DNA from 4 places in the Micromonospora sp. NPDC000442 genome. Region 2 is predicted to be linked to each of the others. Evidence: riboswitches for the same ligand, from Rfam matches in the RefSeq annotation. Region 2 holds a riboswitch; each other region holds the start of a gene.

The links. A riboswitch is a leader RNA that binds a small molecule or an ion and turns the genes downstream of it on or off. The one in region 2 is predicted to bind cyclic di-AMP.
Positions count from the first base shown of each region.
Region 1: it holds a riboswitch for cyclic di-AMP, as region 2 does, so the genes downstream of both, ACFY2A_RS04285 (C39 family peptidase) here and ACFY2A_RS20195 (coiled-coil domain-containing protein) in region 2, are expected to answer to the same signal.
Region 3: it holds a riboswitch for cyclic di-AMP, as region 2 does, so the genes downstream of both, ACFY2A_RS02045 (NlpC/P60 family protein) here and ACFY2A_RS20195 (coiled-coil domain-containing protein) in region 2, are expected to answer to the same signal.
Region 4: it holds a riboswitch for cyclic di-AMP, as region 2 does, so the genes downstream of both, ACFY2A_RS00170 (hypothetical protein) here and ACFY2A_RS20195 (coiled-coil domain-containing protein) in region 2, are expected to answer to the same signal.

Region 1 is NZ_JBIAYZ010000002.1:348,253-353,482, forward strand. Features, by position in the region: gene ACFY2A_RS04265 (hypothetical protein) at 1-252, opposite strand, end outside; gene ACFY2A_RS04270 (hypothetical protein) at 249-413, opposite strand; gene ACFY2A_RS04275 (Scr1 family TA system antitoxin-like transcriptional regulator) at 1,016-1,828, shown strand; gene ACFY2A_RS04280 (DUF397 domain-containing protein) at 1,819-2,019, shown strand; gene ACFY2A_RS04285 (C39 family peptidase) at 2,135-3,001, opposite strand; cyclic di-AMP (ydaO/yuaA leader) riboswitch at 3,238-3,378, opposite strand; gene ACFY2A_RS04290 (hypothetical protein) at 3,657-4,415, opposite strand; gene ACFY2A_RS04295 (hypothetical protein) at 4,672-5,136, opposite strand.
Region 2 is NZ_JBIAYZ010000012.1:100,829-106,058, forward strand. Features, by position in the region: gene ACFY2A_RS20185 (HelD family protein) at 1-784, shown strand, start outside; gene ACFY2A_RS20190 (cation diffusion facilitator family transporter) at 876-1,793, shown strand; cyclic di-AMP (ydaO/yuaA leader) riboswitch at 1,947-2,078, shown strand; gene ACFY2A_RS20195 (coiled-coil domain-containing protein) at 2,083-3,186, shown strand; gene ACFY2A_RS20200 (1-phosphofructokinase family hexose kinase) at 3,405-4,385, shown strand; gene surE (5'/3'-nucleotidase SurE) at 4,382-5,206, shown strand.
Region 3 is NZ_JBIAYZ010000001.1:419,281-424,510, reverse strand. Features, by position in the region: gene ACFY2A_RS02055 ((Fe-S)-binding protein) at 1-1,925, shown strand, start outside; gene ACFY2A_RS02050 (NlpC/P60 family protein) at 2,178-3,188, shown strand; cyclic di-AMP (ydaO/yuaA leader) riboswitch at 3,381-3,515, shown strand; gene ACFY2A_RS02045 (NlpC/P60 family protein) at 3,570-4,562, shown strand; gene dcd (dCTP deaminase) at 4,619-5,197, opposite strand.
Region 4 is NZ_JBIAYZ010000001.1:33,070-38,299, forward strand. Features, by position in the region: gene ACFY2A_RS00150 (hypothetical protein) at 1-783, opposite strand, end outside; gene ACFY2A_RS00155 (heavy-metal-associated domain-containing protein) at 818-1,027, opposite strand; gene ACFY2A_RS00160 (metal-sensitive transcriptional regulator) at 1,142-1,438, shown strand; gene ACFY2A_RS00165 (YibE/F family protein) at 1,714-3,060, shown strand; cyclic di-AMP (ydaO/yuaA leader) riboswitch at 3,227-3,358, shown strand; gene ACFY2A_RS00170 (hypothetical protein) at 3,362-4,378, shown strand; gene ACFY2A_RS00175 (carbonic anhydrase) at 4,464-5,162, opposite strand.

The sequences.
Region 1 (5,230 bases), on a different contig from region 2:
GTCGCGCATGGCGTCGTACATCAGGCCGGCCAGGTAGATGCACAGGCCGGGCAGGTTCCCGTCGTACTCGACGCGTAGCAGCAGCCTGGCCTGCCCGCAGGGCCAGGGTTGCCCGTCCGCCCGGCAGCACCACATCGGCCGCAACGGAGTGTGCGGCACCTCGGCGTCACAGGCGTACGGACGCAGCGGACGCGGACCCCGCTCGGGAGCGAAGAGTCGGGTGGTGATCGCACCCGACCGGCCCACGGTCACCGCCGGCCCCCGTTGGCCCGCCACTGCTGCCCCGGCGTCAACCAACCGGGACGCCCCGGACGCAGCATCGGCAACGGCCGGGTCGGCTCCCGCATCCACTCCGGCAGGTGCGTACCCCGTTGCCGCTGCGGCAGGTACGTACCGTGCTGATCCTGCGGCAACCCTGTGTCCCCCTGCCGGCCCCACGACACCTGCCGGCCCCACGACACCTGCTGGCCCCACGACACGTGCCGGCCTCGCGACACCTGCCGGCCCCAACAACCGCGGGTCACGCGACACCTGCTGGCCCCGCGACAACTGCGGGTCACGCTGAAGTGGACACTGTCCGGTGCGCGGTTGAGGCGGTGGTAGCCGGGCGCCGCGCTGCTCCTGCCGCCGTGGCGAGTACACCGGCAGCGACTGCCGCCCTGGCGAGTACACCGGCAGCGACTGCCGCCCTGACGAGCACTCCGGCAGTGACTGCCGTCCCGGCGAGTACACCGGCAACAGCGTCGTCGGGCACAGGTACCAGGCAACCCGGGTACGCACATCGACCTCCCAGTCAGCGATCGGAAGGGCCGCCCGGACGCGGGGGAAGGCGCACGGGCGGCCCCGGGACAGAACCGCCCCGTCCCTGTGGATGGGAGCGGCCCCGTTGCGTGACAGTCTGGTGAGGACGGCACTACGGTCGGAAGGCATCGACGCTGGCCACGGTGGGGTCCGGGTGCCCCGATCCAGCCCTGGGTGGCCCCTTGGCGATCTTGACTGACCCGGTGGAGGGGACATGGAACGCGAGCAGCCTTCCGACCTGCATGAGTTGATCCGTACGCAGCTTCGCCGGCTGCGCACTGCCGCAGGCATGAACCAGGAGGAATTCGGTCGGCGGACGAACTATTCGGCGTCCCTGGTCTCCGCTGTGGAGGTGGGCACCCGCCCGCTCGACCGGCCGTACGCGAAGCGGGCGGACGAGGTCCTGGAGACCGGGGGCATGTTTGAGGAGTTGCTGCGCACGGCCGAGGTGCTGCGCCAGCCCGCGTGGTTCCTGCCCTACCTGGAGGCCGAGCGCAACGCCCGGCAGCTCCGCTGTTACCAGCCGACGCTGGTGCCGGGCCTGCTCCAGACCGAGCGGTACGCCCGCGCGGTGATCCGGACGGACGCCGCGCTGACCGAGGCGGGGGTGGAGCGGCGGCTGGCCAACCGGATGGCCCGGCAGTCGGTGCTGGAGCAGGACGACCCGCCCCAGCTCGTCGCGGTGATCGACGAGGTGGTGCTGCGGCGGGTCGACGAGGAGCTGAAGGACGTGCTGGTCGAGCAGGTGCACCACCTCATGGCGCTGGCCACCCGGCCCAACATCAGCGTGCACCTGGTGCCCACCGGCGTCGGCATGCACATCGGACTGACCGGCCCCTTCATCCTGGCGAGGGGCGCGGACGGCGGCTGGGTGGGTAATCTCGAAACCCAACTCGGCGGCGTCCTGGTCGACAAGGACGACGACCTGAGCGCCCTGCTGTCCCGGTGGGAGACGGTGCGCAACGAGGCACTGTCCGGCCGCCAGTCGATCGAGCGCATGAAGGATGTTGTGAAGCCATGGATCTGAACGGCGCGACCTGGCGCAAGTCCACCCGCAGCGGTGCCGGCGGCGGCGACTGCGTGGAGGTCGCCGACAACCTGCCCGGCATCGTGCTGGTCCGCGACACCAAGAACCGCGACGCCGCCACGCTGGCCTTCACCCCGGCCGCCTGGGCGAGCTTCGTCGGCCTGGCGAAGCAGCACGGCCCACACGCCTGACGAACCCGAGCTACGTCGACCTGACGACACAGCACGGCCCACACGCCCGACGTACCCGAAACGGAAGCCCTCGGCCAGCGGGCCGAGGGCTTCCGGGTGCAGCGGGACGATGCGGTCAGGCCGAGTAGCCGCGGGTGGCGGCCCAGTTGGCCAGATCGATGGTGCTGAGCCAGTACGACGGGTACGAGGCGTCCGCCGAGTCGGCGATCCTCACCAGCCGGCCGGAGTCCTTGTAGCCGACCACGGCGATGTAGTGGCCGCCGGGGAAGGAGTGCCAGCGGCCGTCGGTGTCGGTGACGCTGCCGGCGACGTTGACCACGACGCCCCGCCCGTCGGTGACGGCGGCGACGACGTCCGCCTGGAGCTGGTCCATCTGGGCCGGGGTGGCCGCACCGCCACGGATCATCGTGGTCTCGTACGGGTCGCCCTTGACGACGGCGTTGAGGACGCGGGTGGTGTCCTCGGCCGAGTTGGTGCCGGCGAACGTGGTGCCGAGCTGGCCGGCCAGGGCGTCCTGGCTACGGGTGACACCGGCGGCGCTGAGGGCGTTACGTACCGCGGCGGGACCGCAGTAGTAGCCGTTGATCTGGGCCTGGTGGTCGTACTCCAGAACCTTCGAGGCCGGCGGCTTCGGTGCCGCCTTCTTGCTTACCAGGTCCGGGTTCGCGGTGGCCTTCGGTGACGGCGAGGCGGCGGCGCTGGCCGGCGCCGCGCTGGCCGGCGCGGCACTGCTCGGCGCGGCACTGCTGGGTGCGGCGGTCGTCGGCGCTACCGCGACCTGGTCCTGGCTCGGCGGCACCGCGATGTCCCCGCGCAGCTCGGCGGCGGTCGTGGCCTGCGTGGGTGCCGGGGTGTTCCCGGTGCCGGCGAGGGCAGCGCCGGTGCCGGTGGCCAGGACGAGGGCCACGGCGGATCCGGCAACGAGCTGATAGGGGCGTTCGCTGACCAGCCGGCGGAGCCGGCGGGAGAGGGTGTGCTTCACGATTCCTCCACGGGCTGAGGGGGAGAACGGCACACCGGCTCCGGCGGTCAGGTCGGCATCAGGACGCCGACGACCACCCGGGGCGAGCGGGACAGGCCGTTCAGGGGTACGCCCGGAGAACCCGGGCGGTGGCGATGACCGGGGTCAGCTCGCGGCGGTCGGGCCGGCGAGCACGGGCACCGCAGTGCCGTGGAGGCGGGGGAACAGGGGGATCACATCGGACTGCACGAGGTTGGTACTCCTTCCGTCACCGCCGACCGGGTTAGCTGACGGATTCGGGCGGGAAGACGCCCTACCGCGTGCCGAAGCTCGCGGATTCACCCCAGTGGTGCAGTGGGTCCCCGGTTCGTGAGATCACGATTGAGCGGGTCGGCACGGCGTCGCTTCCTGCGATCGGTTACCGCACCGGACGCGCTGACACTACTGGCCGGCCACCTCGAAGCCAACCCGCCTTGACCTGCTTAAACATGATCCGGCGCGGTGATTTTCGGGTATCCGGGAACTGGCGTCGCTCAATGGGAGTGACGGCATTCGGGGCACCTTCGGGTGACAACCGGACGGCCGGTGGACAATCTCGACGGAGATTGATGCGGTAATCACCTCACCTACGAACAGTGACCGAATTTCTGGCTGATGTGACTCAGCTCACGGAATTTCAGCCGAGTCGAGCCGGGCGCCAGCGTGGGACCGGGTCTGGCCGCCCGACGATGGCTCGACCGGAAACGGGCAGTCGGTTCGGTCGGAGCCGCTCGGCGGCCGCGTACGCCTCGGCGGAGAGGGCGCGGGCCGCCTCGGTGGCCAGTTCCGCCGCCCGCCACAGGTCACGCTCCCGCGCGGCGGCCGATCGGTAGGCGGCCCGGCGGTTGTCGCGTACCACTCGGGCGAGGACCACCTCCTGCTCCGCCGGGTGACGCCGGGGATCCCAACCGGACCGGTGCGCCAGCACGTCGCTGAGCTGCCGGGCGGTCAGGTCACCACGCCAGTGGGCGGCCATTGCGGCACGGCGCAGCCAGCGCTCCCGGGCCGCGTACTCGGCCGGGGTTCGGGGGGTGCGCGGGGTCGGCAGTCCGGCGACGCCGGCCAGCCGACGGGCGGCGGCCTCCGCCTCGTCGTACGCGGCCCAGGCGCGGTCCAGTTCCGCCTGGGCCACCCGCCAGGCCGTACGCCGTCGCTCGGCGTTCTGCCCGGCGCCGGCTGCCGCGACCGCCACCTCCCCGGCGTATCGGCTCAGGTCGGCCTGCTCGATCGCGGCACGGGCCGCGTCCTCATCGGCGGGTTTCTCCACCGGCCCGGCCGGCTCCGGGCGGGCGACCAACACGGTGAGTACGCCCAGCGCGAGCACGAGCAGGACCGACCAGATGGCGGCGGCGCGTGGCACCTCGATCAGGAACTGGTAGAGGACGGTCTTCTCCATGGCGGCACCTCGGGGAGATCGGAACGGCGCCGGTGGCCGTACCGGCAGTGGATCGCGGATGGCGTTGCGCGCGGTCTCGGGCTCGTGTGGGCGGTCGCGCTCGTTCTGGCGAGCACCGACGGCGCGGCTCGATCTGGCGAGCCCGACGGCGCGGCTGGCGGCAACGGGCTGGCAGGTGCTCGGCGCGGGTGCGGCACCGAGCGGTGCGGACGCGACGGGACAGCCGCCGGAGGCTTGGCGTGCGGTGTCGCCGGGATCAGGCGTGCGGTGGGGCGCGGGCCGCCCGGGCGCCCGCAACCGGGGCCGCCGGCCCCCGCGTGACGCCCACAGCGACGCCGCCGAACGCCGTCAGCCCGGGCCGACCACAGGCCGCCGGCTGCGTCGCGGACGCCCCGGCCCGGTCGGCGTGATCATCGGCAGCACGCTCGGTCGGCAACGTGGACGCCCCGGCCGGGTCGGCTGAGTCACCGGCACACCGCGCGGTCGGCGTCACCAGGCCGACCAGGTCGAGGGGTGCGGCCTGGTACCAGTCGGCGGACGCGGGTGGTGCGGCGGTCTCGACCGGCGGTGCCGTGGCGACGAGCCGGTCGGCGGGAGCCGGATGGCCGGGCAGCGCCCAGGCGCCGAGGGTGAAGGCGGCGGCGACCGCGAGCCCGGTCAGCAGCCGCGCGGCCCAGCGCGCCAACCACCACAGAGGACGGGCGGGCGCGACGGGAAGCACCTCACCACGCTACCGCCACAGCCACCGGCACGCACCGGTCGTCGGGCGTGTCGTACCGCCCGGCGCGTCGCGCATGCACGTCGATCCGCGCAGG
Region 2 (5,230 bases):
GTTGGACGCGCTGCTCGGCAAGCCGATGCGCCCCGCCAAACGGAAGCGGGACCCGTTCCAGCTGGCCGGCGGGGTGCGCGAGCTGAGCACCTTCGCCGACCGGCAACGGGCCGCCCGGCAGGCCGCCCGGGAACGGCCCGAGGACTATCGCGACTACGCCCACCTGGTGGTCGACGAGTCCCAGGACGTCTCACCGATGCAGTGGCGGATGGTCGGCCGACGCGGGCGGCTGGCGTCCTGGACGGTGGTGGGTGACCCGGCACAGACCGCCTGGACGGGGGATCCACAGGAGTTGGCCCGGGCCCGCGACCAGGCGCTGGGTCGCCGTCGGCGGCACCGGTTCACCCTCACCACGAACTACCGCAACTCGGCGGAGATCTTCGCGGTGGCGGCGGCCGAGATCCGGCGGGCGTACCCGGATCTCGCGTTGCCCACCGCAGTCCGTTCCACCGGGATCGATCCGGTCCAGCTCCAGGTGCGGGCGCCCGAGTTGGAGACCACCGTCGTGACGGCCGTCAGCGCCCTGCTCGGCGAGGTCGAGGGCACCGTCGGCGTGATCACGCCGGTGCCCCGCCGGGACCAGGTCGCGGTCTGGCTGGGGGCGCTGGGCGGGGAGCGGTTGCAGGTGGTGACGAGCCTGGAGGCCAAGGGCATGGAGTACGACGGTGTGGTGCTGGTCGCCCCGGCCGAGATCCGGGCGGAGCCCGGCTCCGGTGTCCGTACCCTCTACGTCGCGCTGTCCCGGGCCACTCAGCGGTTGACCACCGTCGACCCGACCGGTTGAGCCCGAGCACCGCGAGCCACCCGACGATTGCACACATAGCGATGTTGGCATAGCTCCGTCCCCGGCCCGGCGGACGACGCAAGGTGTCTGGGTGGGTGCCGGCCATGACCACCACCATGCTGCGGTGTCGAACGCCGCGCACCGCCACTCCGGCCGGCTGTGGGCAGCATTCGCCCTGCTCAGCGCGCTGACGCTGGTCGAGGCAGCCACCGCTCTACGGACCGGTTCGCTGGCCCTGCTCTCCGACGCCGGGCACATGTTCACCGACGTGCTGGGCATCGGGATGGCTCTCGCGGCCGTGGCCGCCACCCGACGGGCCGACACCGACCCGCAACGCACCTTCGGGCTCTACCGGCTGGAGGTGCTCGCGGCCCTGGCCAATGCGGTACTGCTCTCCGGCGTCGCGGTGTACGTGCTGGTCGAGGCGGTACGCCGGTTCGGCGATCCACCCGAGGTGCTCGCCGGCCCGGTACTGGTGGTGGCGGCCCTCGGCCTGCTCGCCAACATCGCCGCGTTCGCTCTCCTGCGCCCGGGGGCGCGGGAGAGCATCAACCTGCGCGGTGCCTACCTGGAGGTGCTGGCGGACCTACTCGGCTCGCTGGGCGTGATCGCGGCCGCCCTGCTGATCGCCGTGACCGACTGGTGGTGGGCCGACCCGCTGGTCGCGGTGGCGATCGCCACGTTCATTCTGCCCCGGACGTGGCGCCTGGGCCGGGCGGCGGTACGCATCCTTGTCCAGGCCGCGCCGGAACACCTTCAGGTCACCGCGGTGTACGACCGGCTGGCCGCGGTGCCGGGCGTGGCCGGCGTCCACGACCTGCACGTCTGGACGTTGACCTCCGGCATGGAGGTCGCCTCGGCGCACCTGACCGTCAGCCCGGGCGCCGACGTCGGCGCCGTGCTGGCAGCGGCCCGCTCGGCGCTGCACGAGGACTTCCAGATCGAGCACGCGACACTGCAGGTCGAGCCGCGATCGGATCCGGGGGACTGCGGGGCGGCGCGGTGGTGACCGGAGCAATCGACCGGAAAGGGGTTATCGTCCGCTTTTGTTCTGGTCTACTAGTCAACAACTGAACACCAGCGGTAACAGCAGCTGCACCGGTCACATGGGCACCGGTAGGCTCGGACCCGGCCTCCGCCAGGCGGCGCCCACCGGTGCCGGCGGCGGCCGCCGCCTAATCGCCCGCCAGGGCGAACCGGGGAACCATGTTCCTGGGGTGTATCCGCGTCAGCGGTAGGGATCTTCCGTCCCGAACCCGTCAGCTAACCCGGTCGGCGGCTGACGGAAGGAAATGTGCATGCCAGCAGTGGCAACGGTAAGACCGGCCGCCCGTACGGCGGCCCTGATCGCCGCCGCGCTCGCCCTCACCCTCGGCGTCGCGCTGGCCCCCTTCACCCAAGCCGTCGCGGCACCGCAGCAATTGCGGGCGGCAGCTCCGGGCGATGTGGACGACGAGGGTGGCACCCCGGCACTCCGGGCTCAACTGGAGGCCGCCAGCAAGGGCTACCTCGACGCCAAGACCGCGCTCAACCGCTCGGTGAAGCGTCAGAAGCAGCTTGCCGAGCAGCTCAAGACGACCGAGAGCCAGGTCGCCGAGCGCGGCACCAAGGTCGCCGAGATCGCCGCGCAGGCGTACCGCACCGGGCGACTGGGTGCCGCGTCGGCGCTGCTCAACAGCGGTTCACCGGCCGGTTTCATGGACCGGGCGGCGGCGCTGGACGTGGTGGCCGCCAACGAGGATCGCGCACTGCGCGAGCTCCAGACCGCCAGAGACGAGGTCGGCGCCACCAAGCAGGCGCTGGACGCGGAGATCCAGGAACAGCGCAAGCAGGTGGCCGTGATGGCCAAGCGCAAGGACCAGGCCGAGCGGGCGTTGACCGTGTCCATCGAGCGGGACGAGGCGGCCGAGCGGGCCAGGGCCGCCGAACGGGCCGCCCGGTCACCGTCGCGCAGCAGCGGGTCGAGCCCCACCGCCAAGCCCGCTCCCCGTAACTCGGACGGGTCATGGCCGTCGGAGTCGTGCAGCGTCAACGACCCGACCCCGGCCAACGGCTGCATCACCCCACGCACCCTGCACGCGCTGAAGCAGGCCAAGTCGGCCGGCTTCACCCGGTACGTCTCCTGCTACCGCTCCGGCGGCTCGGGCGAGCACCCGAAGGGCCGGGCCTGCGACTTCGCGGCCCAGAAGAACGGCTTCGGTGGGGACGCGACCGGTGGCGACCGGTCCTACGGCAACAACCTGGCGGCGTACTTCGTCAACAACGCCGACCGGCTCGCGGTGCTCTACGTGATCTGGTACAGGCAGATCTGGCTGCCCAGCAGCGGCTGGAAGTCGTACAGCGGCGCCCGGGGTGACCCGTCCAGCGACCACACCAACCACGTCCACCTGTCGGTGTACTGAGTCCATCGTCGCGCCGGGTGAGCCGCTCTTCACGAGCGGTTCACCCGGCGCTGCGTTTCCACCGCTGGGCGGCGGGGCACCGTCCCTTCGGCGCGCGTTGACGCGTCTCCTTGGTTACCGTCGTACCAGGAAGCGGTATTTGTCCGCTAACGGGAGGGACGCCCCATGAACGAGCGAATCGCCAGGCGCGACGGCGGTACGGACAACGGGGAGCGGTCATGAGCGACCGCGTCATGATCTTCGCCCCGACCCCGCTGCTGACCGTGACCATCGACCAGCCGAGCGACGCGCCGGAGCTGCACCTGCACCCGGGCGGGCAGGGGGTGTGGCAGGCCAGGATGGTGCTGTCCCTCGGCGTCGACGTGGTGCTCTGCGCGGCGCTCGGCGGCGAGGTCGGGCAGGTACTGGAGCCGTTGCTGGTCAGCGAGGGAGTCGACCTCAAGGTGGTGGCCCGCGACTCCGGCGGCACCGGCGGGTACGTGCACGACCGCCGCGAGGGAACCCGTCGGGAGATCGTCGACGTGGTCGGCCAGCCGTTGAGCCGGCACGAGCTGGACGAGCTGTACAACCTCGCACTCGGCGAGGGCTTGCGCGCGCCGGTCAGCGTATTGAGCGGGCCGAACCATCCGTCACTGGTCCCGGCCGACCTCTACCGGCGCTTCGCCGCCGATCTCGGCGCCAACGGTGGCCGAGTGGTGGTGGACCTCTGCGGCGAGCATCTCGCCGCAGTTCTGGAGAGCGGCGTCTTCTTCCTCAAGGTCAGTCACGAGGAACTGATCACCGACGGGCGGGCTGACGGTGACGACGAGGAACAGCTCACCCGCGCGATGTACGACCTGCACGCCTCCGGTGCCGAGAACGTGGTGGTCAGCCGGGCCGACAAGCCCGCGTTGGCGCTTGTCGACGGCGAGGTGTTCGAGGTGCAGATGCCGCGACTGGAGGCGGCCGACCCGCGCGGGGCGGGCGACTCGATGACCGCCGGGGTGGCCGCCGTGGTGGCCCGGGGTGGCGATGTCCGCACGGCGATCCGTACCGGCGCGGCAGCCGGCGCGCTCAACGTCACCCGACACGGCCTCGGCACCGGCCGCCTCGACTCGATCAACGGCCTCGTCGACCGGGTCCGGTTGGAACCGGCGGGCAGCCGTCCACAGGAGCGGACCACCCCCGACGAACTGGCACAACGGGCGGGTGGCCGATGACGCTGCGGGTGCTGATCACCAACGACGACGGGATCGCCGCGCCGGGAATCCAGGCGCTGGCCCGGGCAGCCGTCGACCGAGGCCTGGACGTGGTGGTGGCCGCCCCGCTGGAGGAGGCGAGCGGCACCAGCGCCGCGATGAGCGCCATGGAGCAGGACGGGCAGGTGGTGGTCCGCGAACATCCGCTGCCGGAACTCGACGGGGTGCCGGCGTTCGGCGTCGGCGGCTCGCCCGGGTTCATCGCCCTCATCGCCGTGCACGGTGCCTTCGGACCACCACCGTCGGTGCTGCTGTCCGGCATCAACCGGGGCGCCAACGCGGGGCGCGCGGTGCTGCACTCCGGCACCGTGGGTGCCGCCTTCACCGCCGCGGCGAACGGCTGTCGGGCGATGGCGGTGTCGCTGGACGTGCTCTCGGCCGGCGAGGCCACCGCGGCCAGCGGCGGTGCCGCGGTGGCGGCTGCCGCCCAGGTACGCGACGCCGAACGGAACTGGGCCACCGCCGCCCGCGTCGCCCTGGATCTGCTGCCCCGACTGACCGCCGCGCCGACGGAGAGCGTGCTCAACGTCAACGCGCCGGATCTACCGCTGGGTCGACTGCGTGGGGTACGCCAGGCCACCCTGGCGACCTTCGGCCAGGTGCAGATGACCGTCGCCGAATCCGGGCACGGCTTCGTGCGTACCTCGTTGGAGGAGCCGGGACAGGCGGTACAGCCCGGCACGGACCTCGCTCTGCTCGCCGACGGCTATGCCTCGGTGACCGCGGTCCGGGCGGTCACCGAGGTGGCCGACGTGGACCTGTCCGGCCTCGACGGGGAGTGATCAGGGCCGCGCGGTAGTCGAGGC
Region 3 (5,230 bases), on a different contig from region 2:
CGTACTTCGAGGTGGTGTCGCCGACCGGCGGGCTGCCGCTTATCGGGTCGTGGACGCTCTACGGGCTGGTCACCGAGTGGATCGGCATTCTGGGCGTCATCGGCATCGGCGTCCTGATCGCGATCCGGGTGGCTAACCGGCCGAACCGGGCGGGACGCCGGTCGCGGTTCACCGGCTCCACCATGTGGCAGGGCTACTTCGTCGAGGCGGTCGTCCTCGCCGTGCTGGTCATGGGCTTCGTGATCCGCGGCTTCAAGGTGGCCACCGACCACTTCGAGTACCCCACCTGGGCCACCCCGCTCAGCCACGCGGTCGGTGCCCTGCTGCCGGGCTGGGAGTCCGGCGTCAGTGTCGCCGCGCTGATCAAGATCTCGATCTCGATGGCCTGGGTCATCGTGATCTCGTTGAACGTGACGATGGGTGTCGCCTGGCACCGCTTCCTCGCCTTCCCCAACATCTTCTTCAAGCGCAAGCCGGGTGCGGCCGGCTCCGGCCTCGGCGCGCTGCGCCCGATGATGAGCGACGGCAAGCCGCTCGACTTCGAGGAGGCCGACCCGGAGAAGGACCAGTTCGGCGTCGCCCAGGTCGAGCAGTTCACCTGGAAGGGTCTGCTGGACTTCAGCACCTGCACCGAGTGTGGCCGCTGCCAGTCGCAGTGCCCGGCCTGGAACACCGGAAAGCCGCTGTCGCCGAAACTGCTGGTGCTCAGCCTGCGGGACCACGCGTACGCCAAGGCGCCCTACCTGCTGGCCGGCGGCGGCAAGGACCTCACCGGTGAAGAGAAGGCCACCGCCGCGCAGCTCGCCCACCTCGACGTGCTGGCCCTCGCCGAGGCGGAGAAGCCGCTGATCGGCGACGCCGAGTCCGGCGGCGTCATCGACCCCGACGTGCTCTGGTCCTGCACCACCTGCGGTGCCTGCGTGGAGCAGTGCCCGGTGGACATCGAGCACGTCGACCACATCGTCGACATGCGTCGCTACCAGGTGCTCATCGAGTCCAGCTTCCCCTCCGAGGCCGGCGTGATGCTGCGCAACCTGGAGAACAAGGGCAACCCGTGGGGTGCGCCGCAGAACACCCGTGAGGACTGGACCAAGGGGCTCGACTTCGAGGTGCCCCGGGTCGGCGAGGTCGAGGACTTCGAGTACCTCTTCTGGGTGGGTTGCGCAGGTGCGTTCGAGGACCGGGCGAAGAAGACCACCCGGGCCGTCGCGACCCTGCTCAACGAGGCGGGGGTCTCCTTCGCCATCCTCGGCGAGGGGGAGACCTGCTCCGGCGACCCGGCCCGGCGGATCGGCAACGAGTTCGTCTTCCAGATGCTCGCGCAGCAGAACGTCGAGACCCTCAACGAGGCGTTCGAGGGCCGGGAGAAGGCCAAGCGCAAGATCGTCGCAACCTGCCCGCACTGTTTCAACACGTTGGGCAATGAGTACGGCCAACTGGGCGGCGAGTTCGAGGTGGTGCACCACACCCAGTTGCTGGCCCACCTGGTCGCCACCGGCAAGCTCACCCCGGTGCAGCCGGTCGACGGCGGCGTCACCTACCACGACCCGTGTTACCTGGGGCGGCACAACCGGGTCTTCACCCCGCCACGCGAGGTGCTCGGCAGCGCGATCGAGGGTGAGCTGACCGAGATGCCGCGTAACAGCGAGCGCTCCTTCTGTTGCGGTGCCGGTGGTGCCCGCATGTGGATGGAGGAGCGCATCGGCAAGCGGATCAACGTGGACCGGGTCGAGGAGGCCATGTCCACCGGAGCGAGGACGGTCGCCGTCGGCTGCCCGTTCTGTTCGACCATGCTCACCGACGGGGTGAACGGCAAGGGTGCCGGAGAGCAGGTCGAGGTGATCGACGTGGCCAGCGTGCTGCTCCGGTCGGTAAAGCCCGAGCGGGTGGGTGGCACCGGGGAGAGCACGCCGGTGGCCGGCTGACCGGCGCGTACGCATCGGGCGGGACGGCACCTCAACCGGTGCTGTCCCGCCCGGTTTTGTATTGGCGCACGTAACTGTAACGAATCGGTCGACACCCTTTGTGTGCGTACCGTCGCGCAAAGGTGAATGAGCCGTTGGTCGCCTTGATTCCCCACCTGCTGTTCCCTAATGTGGGGCACCGACCGCCATGGGTCCTCTGTCCCCGCCCCTTACCGCTCGCGGGACGCCCGGCGGTCGGTTGCAAAGGAGACGCTGCCGGTGGCAACCATGCCCCTTCATCGTCGTGCGCCAGGACTATCCCGTCCGGGTGGCCTGCGTAGGGCCGCCCGTGCGCTGGTTGTCCTCGTCGCCGCCGCCGCGGTCGGTGGCGGCCTGCTCGCCGCCCCCGCGTACGCCGAACCCTCGGTCGACGAGATCGAGGCCCAGATCGACAAGCAGTGGCGGAAGCTGGAACCCACCATCGAGCAGTACAACAAGGTGCGCTCCGAGCTGCGGGTCAACCGGCAGAAGTCGAAGAGCCTGGGGAAGAAGATCGAGCCGCTGGCCCTGGAGACCGAGCTGGCGATGAACCGGGTGGCCGACCTCGCCTCCCGCTACTACATCAGCGGCCCGTCCGCGGAACTCGGTGCGGTACTGCTCAACGCGAAGCCCGACGATCTCGGTGAGCAGATGGCCCTCCTCGACCGGCTCGCGTCGCAGGAGCGCCGCGAGCTCGAGGGCGTCATGAAGATCCGCAAGAAGTACGACGACCAGAAGGCCAAGCTCGACGCCCTGATCGCTTCCCAGGAGAAGCAGGAGAAGGATCTGGCGGCGAAGAAGAAGAAGATCGACGCCGAGATCAAGCGGCTCGAACGGTCGCTGCCGGTGACCACGGTGAAGACCACCAACTGCCCGACCATCAACGGTGTGGTCAGCGACGCCGCCCGCACCGCCATCAGGACGGCCTGCGCCCAGGTCGGCAAGCCGTACGTGTGGGGTGCCACCGGGCCGAACTCGTTCGACTGCTCCGGTCTGACCCAGTACGCGTACCGGGCCGCCGGCATCTCGCTGACCCACTTCACCGGTGCCCAGTGGAACGAGGGCAAGGCCATCTCCCGCTCCGACGCCCGCCCCGGCGATCTGGTGTTCTTCTTCAGCGACCTGCACCACGTCGGGCTCTACCTGGGCAACAACCAGATGGTGCATGCGGCTCGAGCCGGTAAACCGGTGAACGTATCGCCCATCACGACCATGCCGATCGCCGGCTTCCGCCGACCCGGCTGAGTCACCACCCGCGCCCGCTGAGCGGTCGCGCAGGAACGCCCAAGGGCCCCCGGTCAAGTCGACGGGGGCCCTCGCCATTGTCAGATGTCAGCACCCACGGTGACGGTGCGGTTGTGTTGCGTATTGACTCCGATCGTCCCTACGCTGGGCAATCGTCGGCCGCTGGCAGTTCCGCCCACCCAGGGCGGTAACGGTCCGACACCGCCGAATCGCTCCTCAGCGAGCCGGGGAACCAGGTACCCGGGGTGAATCCGTGCGAGTCACGGTAGGGCGCCCCTTCCCGCCCGAACCCGTCAGCTAACCCGGTAGGCGGTATGGGAAGAAGGAGTGCTGAGCCCGGTGGCACACCATGCCCCGCGGCCACCGTCACCGCGGCCGGGGATGCCCGGCCGACCGACGGCTGCGCCGCGTTTCCGCTGGTACCGCTGCATCCTTGCCGCACTGGCCGCGACCGCCGTGATGCTGACCGGCGGCGCGGCGGCGGCCGGGGCCGACCCCACGGTCGCCGACATCGAGCGCCAGATCGACGAGGACTGGAACCGGCTCGAACCCGTCATCGAACAGCACAACGCCACCCGGCAGGACCTGGCCGGCAAGCGGCGGGAGGCGGACGCGCTGGCCGCCCGGATCGCGCCGCTGCAACGGCAGGTGGACGAGGCCATGGACCGGGTCGGCAAGCTCGCTGCCCGCGCGTACAAGGGTGAGCAGGTACGGGCCGTCAACACGCTGCTCGGCAGCCGGTCGCTGGGCGAGGTCGTCGAGCAGCTCGGCCTGCTCGACCGGTACGCCCGCTTCCAGCAGCAGGACGTCCGGCACGCGAGTGAACTGCGCGACGAACTCGCCGCCGCCAAGGCCGGGCTCGACCGCACCATCGATCAGCTCACCGGTACCGAGGCCGATCTCGCGGCGAAGCGGCGACAGATCGACGCCGAGATCGACCGGCTGCAGCGGCTCCGGCTGCGGGCGTACGGAAAGGGAGGTGGTGGGCCGCTGCGGCCGGCCCCCTGTCCGGCCAGCTACCCCGGCGGACCGGCCGGCGAGGCGGTCACCTTCGCCTGTTCCCAGATCGGCAAGCCGTACTCCTGGGGCGCCGAGGGGCCGAACGCGTACGACTGTTCCGGGCTGACGCTGGCCGCATGGTCGCGGGCCGGTGTCGCACTGCCGCACAACGCGGCACGGCAGCGTCGGGTCACCGCGTCGGTCAGTCGCGGCGCACTGCGCCCCGGCGACCTCGTCTTCTACTACCGGGACCTGCACCACGTCGGCATGTACGTCGGTGGTGGCTGGGTGGTGCACGCCTCCCGGGCGGGTCAGCCGGTCAAGATGAAGCGGCTGGACAGCAGCCCGGTGCACAGTTTCGGCCGGCCCGGCTGAGGCGGGCGGACGTAGGCGCGGGACGGTGGATCAACGGCTGCGGCGTGGCTGTGGTGTCACCGGGTGGGCCAGGTGCGCCAGCTCTGCCAGGCACGACTCGGCGTCGGGCCGCGCTGACCCTGGTAGCGGGAGCCGTAGACGGCCGATCCGTAGGGGTGCTCGGCGGGCGAGGAGAGCCGGAAGATGCAGAGCTGCCCGATCTTCATGCCCGGCCAGAGGGTGATCGGCAGGTTGGCCACGTTGGACAGCTCCAGGGTGACGTGACCGGAGAAGCCGGGGTCGATGAAGCCGGCGGTGGAGTGCGTGAGCAGGCCGAGTCGTCCCAGGCTGGACTTGCCTTCGAGGCGGCCGGCGAGCTGGTCGCCCAGCGAGATGACCTCAAGCGTCGAGGCGAGCACGAATTCGCCCGGGTGCAGCACGAACGCCTGGCCGTCGGGCACCTCGACGGGGGAGGTGAGGTCGTCCTGCCGGGTGGCCGGGTCGATGTGGGTGTAGAGGTGGTTGTTGAAGACCCGGAACAGTTTGTCCAGACGTACGTCGATGCTGGAGGGCTGCACCAGGGTGGGCTCGAATGGTTCGAGCGCCAGGGTGCCCGCCTTGATCTCGGAGACCAGGTCGCGGTCGGAGAGCAGCATCGCCACACCATAGCTGCCGGTATGCGACACGCG
Region 4 (5,230 bases), on a different contig from region 2:
GGTCCGCCCGTCTCCCGGATTGCCCTCGGGGTGTACGTGCAGGTAGGCCAGGTCACCGCGGCGCAGCGCCACCAGGTGACCGTACGCGCCGAGGTACGGCTCCAGATCGGTGACCGGTGCGCCGTCGCGGCTGACGGTCAGCGTCAGTGTCGTGGTGCGCCCCGGCTGTGGGGCTCCGGAGAGGGCGACGGTGTAGCCGTCGACCGTGGCGCTGCTCGCCGGGGCGGGCAGCGGTCGCTCGGTCAGCGCGCCGGGGACGGTCACGTCGACGCCGAGCGTCAGAGGGTCGCCGCCGGTCGGGGTGAAGTCGGCGAAGGCCCGCCACACCCCCGGAGAGTCCAGCGGCGAGGCGACCCGCCAGGTGCCGTCCCCGGCCAGTTCCGGATGTACGTGCCGGAAGCCGGACAGGTCGCGGCGGGCCACGATGAGGTGCATCCGTTCGTCGTGGGTGATGTCGTACCCGGTCGCGGGACGGCCATCGGGACCGGTGATCCGGAACGCGAACTCACCCGGCGGCGCGTCGACCGGCACCAGGGTGTAGCCACGGTCGGAGACGAGCAGGCCGCCGGGCAGGTGCCCGGCCGCCCCTTCGTCGCGCCCGACCGTCCCCTCGTGGCCGGCGTCACCCTCGTCGCGGGCGTCGCCGCCGTGGCCGGTGCTCTCGCTGTCGTGGTCGGTGGCGACCGCGTTCACCGGGCCGGTCAGCTCTCCCACCCCGTACGCCGCGCCGAACACCGCCGCCAGGCCGAGCACGAAGCCGCTCAGCTTCGTCGCCGTGTTCATGGTTTGACCCCTCGGTCTCTGCCCGCCGGCCGGCTCAGGCGCCGGCCAACTCGTATCCGGCCTCGTCCACGGCGGCACGCACCGCGTCGTCGGACAGCGGCTGGTCGCTGGTGACGGTGACCCGACCGGCGGCCAGGTCCACCTGGACGTCCTTGACGCCCTCAATCGCGCCGATCTCGGTGCTGACCGCGTTGACGCAGTGCCCGCAGGTCATGCCCTGCACCTGGTACGTCGTGCTGACCATGGAACTCTCCTCACCAGTTCGGAAGGGCGGGCCAAGCACCCACCCCATACCCATAGGGGGTATCCGTCGCATCGACCGTACCATACCCCCCCGGGGTAGGTTATCCTTGCCGGCATGAGCACACCCGCGCCGATCCGTGGCTACACCGCCAGCAAGGACCAACTCCTCGCCCGGCTGCGCCGGGTGGAGGGCCAGGTACGCGGCATCGAGAAGATGGTCGACGACGACCGCTACTGCATCGACGTGCTCACCCAGATCTCCGCCATCCAGGCCGCCCTGGACAAGGTCGCTCTCGGCCTGCTCGACGGGCACGCCCGGCACTGCATGCACGAAGGTGCCGCCGAGGGGCGTGCCGACGAAATGGCGACCGAGATGATGGCCGCCGTGGGCCGGCTCATGAAGCGCGGCTGACCCGACCCGCCGACGCACCAGCACGACAGGCGTCGGCAGGTCCGGCTGGTTACCATTCGCACACGATGGCCAGCCGAAATCCGTGCCTCGCGGCCCGAGGTCGCTGTCAGGCGCACGTCCGCACGCCCGTCGCGAGTAGGTCCACAGCTCACGGTACGCAGCCACCCCGCCACGTTCAGGCCATTCAGGCTGCCCTTCGACACGGTCGTCCGGCGGCACTGAACCGTCTCGCCCATCGACACGTACTCAGCCCTGAAATCGTTGGGAGACACTGAATGGGCGCCGACCACACCCGTTCCGCTCCGCCCACCCCACCGGGGGTGCGGCGGATCCTTGTCGTGACGGTGGTCCCCCTCTTCCTCGCCACCCTGGTCGCCGCCATCGTGCTCTGGCCCCGGGACGCCCCGAGGCCCGAGGCCGCCGACGACACTCCCCGCTACCACGGCACGGTCACCCGGGTGGTCAGCGAGCCCTGCCCGCCCAACCCGGCGGTGCCCGAGGGCACCCCGACGGCCGCGGACGGCCCCTGCGGCACCGTCACCGTCCGGGTGCAGACCGGACCGGACGCCGGGCAGGAGGTGCAGACGCCCATCCCGACCGGGCCCGGGGCACCCCGGGTCGACGTCGACGACGACATCATCCTGGTCTCGTTGACCGATCCGGAGGACCCCTCGGTCAGCACCTACAACATCGCCGAGCACCAACGCGGCAAGCCGCTGGTGTGGCTGGCCGTACTCTTCGCCGCCGCCATCGTCGCCTTCGGGCGACTGCGGGGCCTGGCCGCTCTGGGCGGCCTGGCCGCCAGCTTCGCCATCCTGCTGACCTTCGTGCTGCCCGGCATCAGCGCGGGCCAGCCGCCGCTCGCGGTCGCCATCGTCGGCGCTTCGTTGATCATGTTCGTGGTGCTGTACCTGACCCACGGCGTATCCGCCCAGACCTCGGTGGCCGTGCTCGGCACGCTCGCCAGCCTGGTACTGACCGGGCTGCTCGGGCTGGCCGCGACCGGGGCCACCCACCTGACCGGATTCGGCAGCGAGGACGCCACCACCCTGTCCATGTTCCGCGGCGACGTCGACCTGCACGGCCTGCTGCTCGCCGGCATCATCATCGGCTCGCTGGGCGTACTGGACGACGTCACGGTCACCCAGGCCGCCGCGGTCAACGAGCTGCGCCACGCCAACCCGAACCTCTCCCGCCGGGAGCTGTACCGCTCGGCCACCCGGGTCGGGCGGGCACACATCGCCTCGGTGGTCAACACCATCGTGCTGGCGTACGCCGGCGCCTCGCTGCCACTACTGCTCCTGCTGACCGCGGACTCCCGTGCGCTGGGGCAGATCCTGACCAGCGAGTTCCTCACCACGGAGATCGTTCGAAGCGTGGTCGCCACGCTCGGGCTGATCGCCGCGGTACCGCTGACCACCGCGCTGGCCGCGGTGGTCACCACCGCCGGGCGCGGCGACACCGGCGTCCGCAGTGGTGGATCCACCCCCGTGGTTCCCCGGCCGGCGACGGACCGGGCCGAGGCGCTCCGCGCCCTCAGCACCCCACCCACCCGAAACACATCCCCCGCCACCCCCTCGGGGTGGCCCGACCCGGACAGGAGCACGGACACCACATGGTGACACTCCTCAACGTGACCGCCCCTGCCGATGCGGCTCGTAACCGTGTCGCTGGTCACTCAAAGCGATTACGAAATGACGCATCTCGTCGGGTTCGGGGCGTAGAGGCACAGATGGACTGTCGGGTAACCTCACTGCCGGTCACCGCCGAAGGCGCGCAGCGGCGCCTGCGGTGCCACCGCCCAATCGCCGTCAGGCGAGCCGGGAACCCAGGTACGTGGGGTGAATCCGCGAAAGCGGTAGGGGCCACTTCCGTCCCGAACCCGTCAGCTAACCCGGTCGGCGGTCGATGGAAGGGAAAACAGTGACGGCACCCCTACGCCGCTGGTTGACACCCGTGGTGGCCGTGTTCGCCGCGTTCGCCGTATTCGCCGGTCCGATGCCGGCGACGGCCGCACCGAACGACCCGAAACCAGCGGAGCACGACGACGACCCGCCGATGCTCAACGACTTGATCGAGGCGACCACCCGGGACTACTCCAAGGCCAAGGCCAAGCTGGAGAAGTCCAAGAAGCGCCAGCTCCGACTGGCGGTCGAGGTCCGCTCCGCTCAGGCCGACCTGGACGCGCTCTCCCCACAGGTCGCCCAGATCGCCACCCAGTCGTACCGGACGGGCCGGGTCGGCGCGATCGCCATGCTGTTGCAGAGCAGCGCACCGGACTCGTTCATCGACCGGGCTTCGGCACTGGACGAGCTGAACCTGGTCAACGACAAGAAGCTGGGCGAGGTCAACGCGATCAAGCTCCGCGCAGAGCAGGCCAAGCTCGCGCTCGACGCCGAGGTGCGCGAGCAGAAGAAGCTGACCAACGACATGGCGCGCAAGAAGAGCGAGGCGGAGAAGTCCCTCCGGCTGGTCGGCGGTGTCGGCCTGACCGGCGGGCTGGTGGACGCCACCTCGCCGGTGGCCCGGATCGCGCCGAACCGGGCCTCGGACGGCGGCTGGAAGCCCGAGTCGTGCAGCCAGAACGACCCCACCACGTCGGGCTGCATCACGCCCCGGACGCTGCACATGTACAAGGAGGTCAAGCGGGCCGGATTCAACCGGTTCGTCGGCTGCTTCCGCCCGGGTGACAAGTTCGAGCACCCCAAGGGCCGGGCCTGCGACTGGTCGTTGCAGAACAGCGGCTTCAGGCCGTGGCACAACAACGACACCCGGATCTACGGCAACAATCTGGCCGCCTTTCTGGTCCGCAACGCCGACCGGCTGGGCGTCTACTACGTGATCTGGAACCGGCAGATCTGGTTCGCGGCGACCGAGCGCTGGAGCTCCTACAGCGGCCCGTCCAACCACACGGACCACGTTCACGTGTCACTCCTCTGATCGCCCGACGCGACGCACCGAGGGCCGTCCCGCCAACCGTGGCGGGACGGCCCTCGTCGTTCAGGACGTCGTCGTCGGTCGCGGATCAGGGCGCGGTCGCCATCGCACCGCCGAGTTCGGCGGGTTCCGCGGCCACCGCCCGCACCTCACCGGCGGCGAGGCGGTACGACATGCCGACCACCGCGCACCGCCCGGCAGCCACCTCCGCCGCGAGGGTCGTGGAGGAGGCCAGCATCGTCTCGACGGTCCGCGCGATGTGGATGTCCACGATCCCGTCCAGTTCGTGCACTCCGGCGTCCTGTGCCCGGTGCAGGCTCGGCACCACGGCGTCGACCACCGCACCCAGATGCCCGGGAGGCATGGTGGCGGTGGCCAGTGCCTCGCGGGCCGCCTGGACGGCGCCGCACGAGTCGTGGCCGAGCACCACCACGAGCGGCGTACGCAGCACGGCCACCGCGTACTCCACGCTGCCCAGTACCTCCGACCCGACGGTGTGCCCGGCGGTACGGACCACGAAGAGGTCGCCCAACCCGCGATCGAAGATGATCTCGGCAGCGAGCCGGGAGTCGGAGCAGCCGACGATCACCGCGAAGGGATGCTGTTCGGCCGCGACGGCGGCCCGCCGCCCGGCGTTCTGGTTGGGATGCCGCAGCGTGTCGGTGACGAACCGCCGGTTGCCGGCGAGCAGCTCGGCCAGGGCCCGCTGCGGGGCACCCGGAAGATCCGCAGTGAGCAGCTCGCGTTCCGGTCCGGGCTGCGGGCCGGGCGTTCCGGGTCGACTCATCCGGCTGCACCTCATCTCTGGGAGGAATGCCTGGTCATCCCGGGCCGGCGCTGGTCACGGGCTGCCAT